DNA from 2 places in the Streptomyces sp. NPDC057302 genome. Region 1 is predicted to be linked to the other one. Evidence: riboswitches for the same ligand, from Rfam matches in the RefSeq annotation. Region 1 holds a riboswitch; the other holds the start of a gene.
What was found. A riboswitch is a leader RNA that binds a small molecule or an ion and turns the genes downstream of it on or off. The one in region 1 is predicted to bind cyclic di-AMP.
Positions count from the first base shown of each region.

Region 1 (4,784 bases):
ATGCTGATCAGCGGCTGCCCGGCGAGCTCGGCCAGGGGCAGCCGCGACGCGGCGCCCGCGAGCGCGTGTCCGGGCGAGGTCACCAGGACGAGCTCCTCGACCAGGACCGGCTCGGCACTCACGGACGCGGGCAGCGGCACCGGATCCGAAGGCTCGTACGTGTGCGTGAGGGCCAGATCGACCTCGCCCGCCGCCACGGCCGCGACACCGAGCGGCGGTTCATAGCTCCGTACCGTCAGCTCGACGTCGGGATGGGCCCGGCGGAACGCGGTCAGCGCGGGCGGCACCAGATGGATCCCGGCGGTGGTGAAGGTCCCCACGCGCAGCCTGCCGCCGGACAGGCCCGCCAGCTGGGCCAGTTCGTGCCGGGCCTGCTCCATCTCGTCCAGGACCCGGCGGGCCCGCGCGAGCAGCAGCTCGCCCGCGCCGGTCAGCCGTGCCCCGCGGTGGTGGCGGACCAGGAGCGCGGTGCCCGCCTCGCGTTCGAGCTTGGCCAGCTGCTGGGAGAGGGCGGGCACGGTGTAACCGAGGCGCTCGGCGGCGCGGGTGATCGACCCGGCCTCGGAGACCGCCACCAGTGCGGCGAGCCGCGTGGGGTCGTACATGGCCGCTCCCGGTGCAGGAGCCGACGGGTGGTGGGGCGGTCCGTCGGCCGTGGGGCTAAACGACTGCTTAAGGCAGACCCAGGATATTCCACATACCTGCTGAAGGCAGAAGAACGGCAGGCTGGACGCCATGGACGCACAACTGCTCGCCTTCACCGCGGTCGCCGCGGGCATGGTCGCCATGCCGGGCGCCGACTTCGCGGTCGTGGTGCGCAACTCCCTCGCCTCCCGCCGCGCCGGGATCACCTGCGCGATCGGCGTCGCGGGCGGGCTCCTGGTGCACACGGCGCTCGCGGTGGCCGGGGTCGCGGCGGTCCTCACGGCGGTTCCCACACTGTTCCGGGCGCTTCAGGTACTCGGCGGCGCCTATGTGCTCTACCTCGGCTGTCGCGCCCTGCGGTCGGCGGCGCGGCCCCTGGCGGACTTCGGCGCGCCGGACGGCGGGGAGCGGACGGCGGCCGGGGGCAGCCTGCGGCAGGGCTTCCTCACCAACGCCCTCAACCCGAAGGCGCCCATCACCTTCCTCAGCGTCCTGCCGCAGTTCGTGCCCGACGGGAGCCCCGCGATGCCCAGGACGCTGCTGCTCGCGTCCATCATCCTGGCCCTGGCCCTGGTGTGGTTCCCGGTCGTCGCGCTCCTGGTCGACCGCCTCGGGCGCCGGCTGCGCAAGCCGCGTACGGCCCGTGCGATCGAGGCAGGCACAGGAGTCGCGCTCAGCGTGCTCGGCCTGGTGCTCCTCATCGAGGCCCTGACGGTCTGACGTCGTCAGAGGCGCCGGTGTCCGGGGTCGTGCCCCTTCCCTCTCCCTGGCGCTCGCCCGCGCCGCGCACCAGGACGGGAAGCAGGCCCCAGAGGCCCGCGCACATCAGCAGGGTGCCCGCGCTCGCGATGATCCCGCCGGTGCGGCCCACCGCCACGTCCACGACCAGGAGCACCGAACCGGCGAGCGCGAACACCAGGACCGCCATGCCGATACCGGCGAGCCGGGACGACACCCGCACGATCCGCGGCTTGGAGTGCTGCCCGAAGAGCGACCGGTGCACGGCGGCCGGCGCGGTGAACAGCGCGGCGGACAGGACGGCGAGGAGCAGCGTGGTGACGTACGTCGTGCGCTGCACCGTGTCGAGCGAGGGAAAGCGCTCGGTGAAGGCGAGCGTCAGCAGGAACGCGAAGAGGATCTGCACCCCGGCCTGCGTGACGCGCAACTCCTGCAGGATCTCGGCGAAATTGCGGTCGGCGCGCTCGAACGTCGTCTCGTCGCGAGCTTCGGAGGGCTCGTTCCTGGAGGGGGAACCGTTGTTTTCGGACATGGCGACCGAGTATCCGCGCCGACGCGCACCGCGCAGGGCGGGCGCGCCGGGCGGAGGGCCGGTCGGACGGTGGCGGCGGCCCTGCGGCCACCACCACCGCCCTGCGACAGGCCCGGGGCCGGCCGTCAGTGACGGGCGATCAGCGCACCCGGCCGTACGAGACGCTCTTCGTCCAGATCTTCTCGAGGCGCACCACGGTCCCCCTCTTCGGCGCGTGCCAGATCTTGCCCTTTCCGGCGTAGATGCCGACGTGGTAGACGCTCCGGCCGGAGCGGAAGAAGACCAGGTCGCCGCGGGATCGCTTCGACGCCGAGATGTGGCGGGTCTTGTTGTACTGCTGCGCGGCGGTGCGCGGCAGCTTCTTGCCCGTGCGCTTGAACGAGTAGAGCGTCAGGCCCGAGCAGTCGAACCGGTGGGGCCCCGCGGCTCCGTAGCCGTACGGAGAGCCCTTCTTGGAGGCGGCGATCTTGAGCGCCTTCGTCCCGTGAGTCGCGGCCTGCGCGTCCGACGTGAGCCCTGGGGCCACGAGGGTGCCGCCCACGACGGCGAGCGTGAGGGCCGATACGGAACCGGCCCTGGTCAGCAGCGACGGAACATGATTCAGCGCAGTCATGCGCAACCCTTCGTCAACCGCCTGTGAAGGATGACCTGTCGGATTCGGGCTGGCGAAGTTGCCCGGCCGCGTACTGCGGCTTCACCCCAAGGGTCGTTGTCCGGACCTTCCGGACCGACCCGTCATGCCTGGGTCCTCCACTCCTGCCGATGCACCGATGTCGACCGGTCATCCGGGTGGCGGCAGGACTCGGCGTCCGCCCGGACCGCCCCGCCGCTGTGGCGGGGGCTTGTCGTCGGAAGGGATCTTGACCCGAGAAGGGGTCGAATTCCGAGCCGAAACGGCCTTTTGTGAGGCTCCTCACGGCTGAACCGTTCGGGTGGACAAGGTCTGATTCGGGATCGTGACAAGGAGCCGGAGGATCGCTCGACCAGCACCGGAACGAGGAATTCCGGCCATCGCGTACACATCTGACGCAACTGAAGACAGTTCCAAGAACGACGATCGTCTACGCCGAACGAGGTAGCCCGTTTGGTTCGTTTGAGACGGACCCCGGACGGCTTCTGCTTCAGAGGCGTGGTGACGGGTGCTCAGGATGCTGATGGGGGCGGCACGGTGACCCGCCCGGCGCGGCGCTCCCCGTCGAGCACGCGCAGCGCCCGTGCCAGCGTGGGCGCGTGCACGGCGCTCTCGCCCCGCTGGTGCATGAGCGTCAGCGCGTCCCGCAGGGCGGTCGCGCTGCCGACCAGCGCCTGGGCCGCGCGCAGCCCGCCGTAGGTGTCGGAGGCGCGGGCGGGGTTGATCCGGCCCACCAGATCGACCACTTCGAGGTACCGGTCGATCAACTCGCCCTCGGCGCGGGTGAGGGCGGGCAGTGGCGGGAGTTCGGGCGGCAGCATCGGCGGGTCACCTCGCGTCCGGGGTGCGCAGGGACGACTTGCGGCTGGCGATGATGCGGTCCACCAGGCCGTACTCGACCGCTTCGGGGGCGCTGAGGATCTTGTCCCGCTCGATGTCGGCCGCGACGCGGTCAGGGCTCTGACCGGTGTGCTGAGCCAGCAGCTTCTCCAACTGGGCGCGGGCACGCAGGAGTTCGGTGGCCTGGATTGCCAAGTCGGTCGCCTGGCCGTGGATCGGCTCGGCGAGCGAGGGCTGGTGGATCATCACCCGGGCGCCGGGCAGCGCGAACCGCTTGCCGGGGGTGCCGGCGGCCAGCAGCACGGCGGCCGCTGACGCGGCCTGACCCAGGCAGGTCGTCTCCACGTCGCAGGTGACGAACTGGATGGTGTCGTAGATCGCCGTCATCGCGCTGAACGAGCCGCCGGGCGAGTTGATGTAGAGCGAGATGTCGCGGTCCGGCGCCAGGTATTCGAGGTGCATGAACTGCGCCATCACGTCGTTGGCCGAGGTGTCGTCGATCGGCGTGCCCAGGAAGACGATGCGCTCCTCGAGCAGCTTCGAGTACGGGTCGAGGGTCCGCTGCCCCGTGCTGGTGTGCTCGGTGAACTCGGGCAGGACATGGCGGGCGAACGGTCGGTTCATGGCACGTCTCTCCTCTGCCGGGGTCGGTTGCTCCCCTAGGTCTGTAAAAAATGTACAGGACGTACGTTACGCCGTGGTGAGGAGCATGTTCAGGTGATCCGCCGGGGTCAACAGGGCCGCCGTATTACAGCCGCTCGCTGAAAGAGGTGGCCGCGGCGCGGGATGGCCGCCGTGAGGGCGTGGGCATACTCCGCCTCGTCGCGACCCCGGCCGCCCACCGCCGGGCGTCAGTTGTCCGCCGCCCTGAGCCGAAAGCGTCGTATGAGCCCTGAAGTCCACCCATCCCGCGAAGCCCATCGAGTCGGCCGAGCCCGCGAGTCCGCCGAGCTCGTCCATCTCACAGCCCGCGAACTCGCCGCCCGGATCCACGCCCGCGAGCTGTCCGCGCGCGAAGTCGTGCAGGCGCACCTGGACCGGATCGAGCAGGTGAACGGCGCCGTGAACGCCGTGGTGACCCTGACGGCCGAGCGCGCGCTCGACGAGGCGCGCACCGCCGACGAAGAAGCCGCGCGCGGCGCGCCGCTCGGCCCGCTGCACGGTCTGCCCGTCGCCCACAAGGACACCCACGACACCCGCGGTATCCGGACCACCTACGGGACGCCGCTCCTCGCCGACAACGTCCCGGACCGCGACGAACTCGTCGTCGAGCGGATCCGCGCCGCCGGGGCGATCACCATCGGCAAGACCAACGTGCCCGAGTTCGCGGCCGGTTCGCACACCGTCAACCCCGTCTTCGGGGCCACCCGCAACCCGTACGACCTCAAGCGGTCGGCG
Region 1 covers NZ_JBHUZJ010000017.1:36,922-41,705, forward strand. Annotated here, with positions in the region: gene ACFUPX_RS15165 (LysR family transcriptional regulator) at 1-605, opposite strand, end outside; gene ACFUPX_RS15170 (LysE family translocator) at 736-1,365, shown strand; gene ACFUPX_RS15175 (DUF6328 family protein) at 1,343-1,915, opposite strand; gene ACFUPX_RS15180 (C40 family peptidase) at 2,055-2,528, opposite strand; cyclic di-AMP (ydaO/yuaA leader) riboswitch at 2,532-2,704, opposite strand; gene ACFUPX_RS15185 (hypothetical protein) at 3,059-3,367, opposite strand; gene ACFUPX_RS15190 (ATP-dependent Clp protease proteolytic subunit) at 3,375-4,010, opposite strand; gene ACFUPX_RS15195 (amidase) at 4,272-4,784, shown strand, end outside.

Region 2 (4,784 bases), on a different contig from region 1:
TACGGCATGTTGCGAATTCCTCACACGATCGCGGTCGCGGTCCCTGTCGCGGCGCTCACCGTGCGGAGGAAAGCGCGGCCGGTGCGCGGCCGTCGCCCGCTCCGTGTGCGCCGCGGTGAGCGACCTGGCCCGTTCCGCGTCGCCGCGGGCGACCGCGTCGACGATCGCGGCGTGCTCCGCCCAGGACTCCGCGGGAGCGGCCGAGGTCTCGACGACGTACATCCAGGCGATCTTGTGCCGGAGCTGGGTGAGCAGCGCGGTCAGGCCCGGACTGCCGGACGACTGAGCGAGCGTCTCGTGGAACCAGCCGCCCAGGGAGCGCAGGTCATCGCTCTGGCCGCGCCGCGAGCGCTCCTGGCCCAGCCGGACGAGGCCGCGCAGGACCTTCAGGTGCGCCTCCGTGCGGCGCTGTGCGGCGCGGGCGGCGCCCAGCGGCTCCAGGAGCATGCGGATCTCCAGGAGGTCGGCCGCCTCCTGTTCGGTCGGCTCCGCGACGCACGCGCCCGCGTGCCGCCGCGTCACGACGAAGCCCTCGGCCTCCAGGGTGCGCAGGGCCTCGCGCACGGGGACGCGGGAGACTCCGTAGCGGCGCGCGAGGAGTTCCTCGGTGAGCCGGCCGCCCCGTTCGTAGACACCGGAGACGATGTCGTCCCGGATGGCCGTGCACACCGAGTGCGCGGGAATGCGCATGACCTGACCTCCGCCTTAATCCCCGCGAGACGCGGTCGATCGACGCCCGTTCAGTGATTCTCCAGCGACTCTATTGCAGAGCGGCTGAATTTCCGACGGGTGGCCAGAATTCATGGATACTTTTGGCCAAAGGCGATGCGGGGCGATACGGAACCACGAAAGCCCCGGCTCTCGACGAGCCGGGGCTTTCGGTGCGGATCAGACGCGCGTCGCGCGAAACTCCTGGGATCAGACGTTGACGCCGTGCGAGCGGAGGTACGAGACGGGGTCGATGTCCGAGCCGTACTCCTCGCCGGTGCGGGCCTCGAAGTGGAGGTGCGGACCGCTGGAGTTGCCGGTGGACCCGGAGAGGCCTATCTGCTGGCCCGGAGTGACCGCCTGGCCGACGGTGACACCGAGGGACGACATGTGGCCATACTGGGTGTACGTGCCGTCGTTCATCTTGATGACCACGTTGTTGCCGTAGGCGCCGCCCCAGCCGGCCTCGACGACGGTGCCGGAGCCGACCGCGTGGACCGAGGTGCCGGACGCCGCGTGGAAGTCGACGCCGGTGTGGCTGCCGGAGGACCACATGCCACCGCCGGTCTGGTAGCCCGTGGAGATGGACGAACCGGAGATCGGGGCGACGTAGGTGTTCAGGCGCTTGCGCTCGGCCTCGCGAGCGGCACGCTCCTTGGCCTCGCGCTCCTTCTTGGCCTTGGCCTTCGCCTCGGCCTCAGCCTTGCGCTTGGCCTCTTCGGCCTTCTTCTTGGCGGCCTCTTCGGCCTTCTTGGCGGCTGCGGCGTCGTCGGCGGCCTGCTGCTGGGCGGCGGCCTGCGCGTCGATGCTCTGGGCGAGCGAGTCGCCCACGGAAATCGCCTGGGTGAGGCCGGTGTGCTCAAGGGCCGCGTCGTCGGCGGCGAGGGCCGGAGCGGCCAGGCCTCCGATGACACCGGTGGTGGTGAGGGCGGCGACGCCCGCCACGTTCGCGGTCGTACGCGTGAGGCGGCTGGGGCGACGGTGCTTCCCGGTGGCACGGGTGAACGCCATGAAGCGGCTGATCCTTTCCTTCCTTCTCGCCTACCGGGTTAGCTGACGGGTTCGGAGCAGGAAGGTCTCCTACGAGTCCCTCACCTCACGGCAAGGTTCCCGATTCACCCCAGGGGGACATGTGGGTCCCCGGCTCCCCTGGCTCGCGCCGTACGGGGACTCGGCGATGACTGCCCGGTGCCGCGGGTGCGGCGTACTGCATGACGAACAGTCGGACCGAACGCTAAGCGGGTCATCTTTCAATCGACAAACGGATCAGAACTTTTGTAGCGCACGCCACAGGGCAGACACGTAACCTCCATATCAATTCGGACATATGAGGACCCCAGGAGCCGATTCCAGCCACTGGGGTCCCCATATGTCCTGACTGTCACTCAGCCCGTGACCACACTCACTTCACCGATGCCGAGCGCCCTGACGGGCTCCTCGATCTGCGCCGCGTCACCGACGAGCACCGTCACCAGGCGGTCCACGGGGAAGGCGCTCACCACGGCCGCGGTGGCCTCCACGGTGCCGGTGGCGGCCAACTGGCGGTACAGCTGGGCCTGGAAGTCGTCCGGCAGGTGCTGCTCGACCTGGTCGGCGAGGGTGGCCGCGACGGACGCCGCCATCTCGTACTTGAGCGGGGCGACGCCCACCAGGTTCTGCACGGCGACATCGCGCTCGGCGTCCGTGAGGCCGTCGGCGGCGAGGGTGCGCAGGACCTTCCACAGGTCGTCGAGGGCCGGACCCGTGGACTCCGTGTCCACGGAGCCGCTGATGGCCAGCATCGCGGCGCCCGTGCCGTCCGGAGTCGAACGCAGGACCTGGGCGAACGACCGCACGCCGTAGGTGTAACCCTTCTCCTCGCGCAGGACGCGGTCCAGGCGCGAGGTGAGGGTGCCGCCCAGGCAGTACGTGCCGAGCACCTGGGCGGGCCAGACGCGGTCGTGCCGGTCAGGGCCCACGCGGCCGATGAGCAGCTGCGTCTGGACGGCGCCGGGGCGGTCCACGATGACGACACGCCCGGTGTCGTCGGCGGTCACCGGGGGCACCGGGCGCGGCTGGGCCGTGCCGCCCGTCCAGGAGCCGATGGTGTCGGCGAGCACGCCGTCCAGGTCGACGCCGGTCAGGTCGCCGACGACGACGGCGGTCGCCGTGGCGGGCCGCACGTGCTTCTCGTAGAAGGTGCGCACCGCCGCCGAGTCGATGGCCGTGACCGTCTCCTCGGTGCCCTGGCGGGGACGCGACATCCGCGCGGTGGCGGGGAACAGCTGCCGGGAGAGCTCCTTGGCGGCGCGGCGGCCCGGGTTGGCGGCCTCGTGCGGGATCTCGTCCAGGCGGTTGCGTACGAGGCGTTCGATCTCGCTGTCCGCGAAGGCGGGGGCGCGCAGGGCGTCGGAGAGCAGGCCCAGCGCCTTGGGGAGGCGGGAGACCGGGACTTCGAGGGAGACGCGGACACCGGGGTGGTCGGCGTGCGCGTCCATGCTGGCGCCGCAGCGGTCGAGTTCGGCGGCGAAGTCCTCGGCGGAGTGCTTGTCGGTGCCTTCGTTGAAGGCCCTCGCCATGATCGTGGCGACGCCGTCGAGGCCCGCGGGCTCGGCGTCGAGCGGCGCCTCGAGGTGGATCTCCACGGCGACGACCTGCTGGCCGGGGCGGTGGCAGCGCAGCACGGTGAGGCCGTTGTCCAGGGTGGCGCGCTCGGGCGCGGGGAAGGCCCACGGCCGTGCGGTGCCCGCCTGGGGCTGGGGGTGGAACTGCATCGTCGCGGCCTCGGTCACTTCGCCGCCTCCTCTTCGTCCTCGTCGGCGGCTTCGGGGGCCGCGGTGGGCTCGGTGGGCTCGTACACGAGCACCGCGCGGTTGTCGGGCCGCAGACGGGCCGCTGCGGCCGCCTTGACCTCTTCCGCGGTGACGTCGAGGACGCGCCCCACGGCGGTGAGGGCGAGCTGCGGGTCGCCGAACAGGACGGCGTACCGGCACAGTTCGTCCGCGCGTCCTGACACCGTGGAGAGCCGGTCGAGCCACTCGCGCTCCAGCTGGGCCTGGGCGCGCTCCATCTCTTCGTCGGTGGGGCCCTCTTCCGCGAAGCGGGCGAGCTCCTCGTCGACGGCGGCCTCGATGACGGGGACCTCCACGTCACCGGACGTCTTCACGTCGAGCCAGCCGAGCGAGGGGGCTCCGGCCAGGCGCAGCAGGCCGAAGCCGGCCGCCACGGCGGTGCGGTCGCGGCGCACGAGGCGGTTGTAGAGCCGTGAGGACTCGCCGCTGCCGAGGACCGTGAGCGCCAGGTCGGCCGCGTCGCACGCGCGTGTGCCGTCTTCCGGGAGCCGGTAGGCGGCCATCAGGGCGCGGGCCGGAACCTCTTCCTCGACGACCTCGCGCAGCTCCTTGCCGATCGTGTCGGGCAGCGAGCCGTCGCGCGGCGGCTGCTTGCCGTCGTGCGAGGGGATGGACCCGAAGTACTTCTCGACCCAGGCGAGGGTCTCCTGCGGGTCGATGTCGCCGACGACCGACAGGACGGCGTTGTTGGGCGCGTAGTACGTACGGAAGAAGTTCCGCGCGTCCTCCAGCGTCGCCGCGTCCAGGTCGGCCATGGAGCCGATCGGGGTGTGGTGGTAGGGGTGGCCCTCGGGGTACGAGAGGGCGGTCAGCTTCTCGAACGCCGTGCCGTACGGAACGTTGTCGTAGCGCTGGCGGCGCTCGTTCTTGACGACGTCCCGCTGGTTCTCCATGGATTCTTCGTCGAGCGCGGAGAGCAGCGAGCCCATCCGGTCGGCTTCCAGCCACAGGGCCAGCTCGAGCTGGTGTGTGGGCATCGTCTCGAAATAGTTGGTGCGCTCGAAGCTGGTGGTGCCGTTCAGCGAACCGCCCGCACCCTGCACCAGCTCGAAGTGGCCGTTGCCGTGCACCTGCTTCGAGCCCTGGAACATGAGGTGCTCGAAGAGGTGCGCGAGGCCCGTACGGCCCTTGACCTCGTGGCGCGAACCTACGTCGTACCAGAGGCAGACCGCGGCGACCGGGGTCAGGTGGTCCTCGGAGAGCACCACGCGCAGGCCGTTGGCCAGCCGGTGCTCGGTTGCTGTC
Region 2 covers NZ_JBHUZJ010000027.1:8,095-12,878, forward strand. Annotated here, with positions in the region: gene ACFUPX_RS20215 (GntR family transcriptional regulator) at 1-690, opposite strand, end outside; gene ACFUPX_RS20220 (M23 family metallopeptidase) at 919-1,719, opposite strand; cyclic di-AMP (ydaO/yuaA leader) riboswitch at 1,732-1,895, opposite strand; gene ACFUPX_RS20225 (M16 family metallopeptidase) at 2,094-3,479, opposite strand; gene ACFUPX_RS20230 (M16 family metallopeptidase) at 3,476-4,784, opposite strand, start outside.
Region 2: it holds a riboswitch for cyclic di-AMP, as region 1 does, so the genes downstream of both, ACFUPX_RS20220 (M23 family metallopeptidase) here and ACFUPX_RS15180 (C40 family peptidase) in region 1, are expected to answer to the same signal.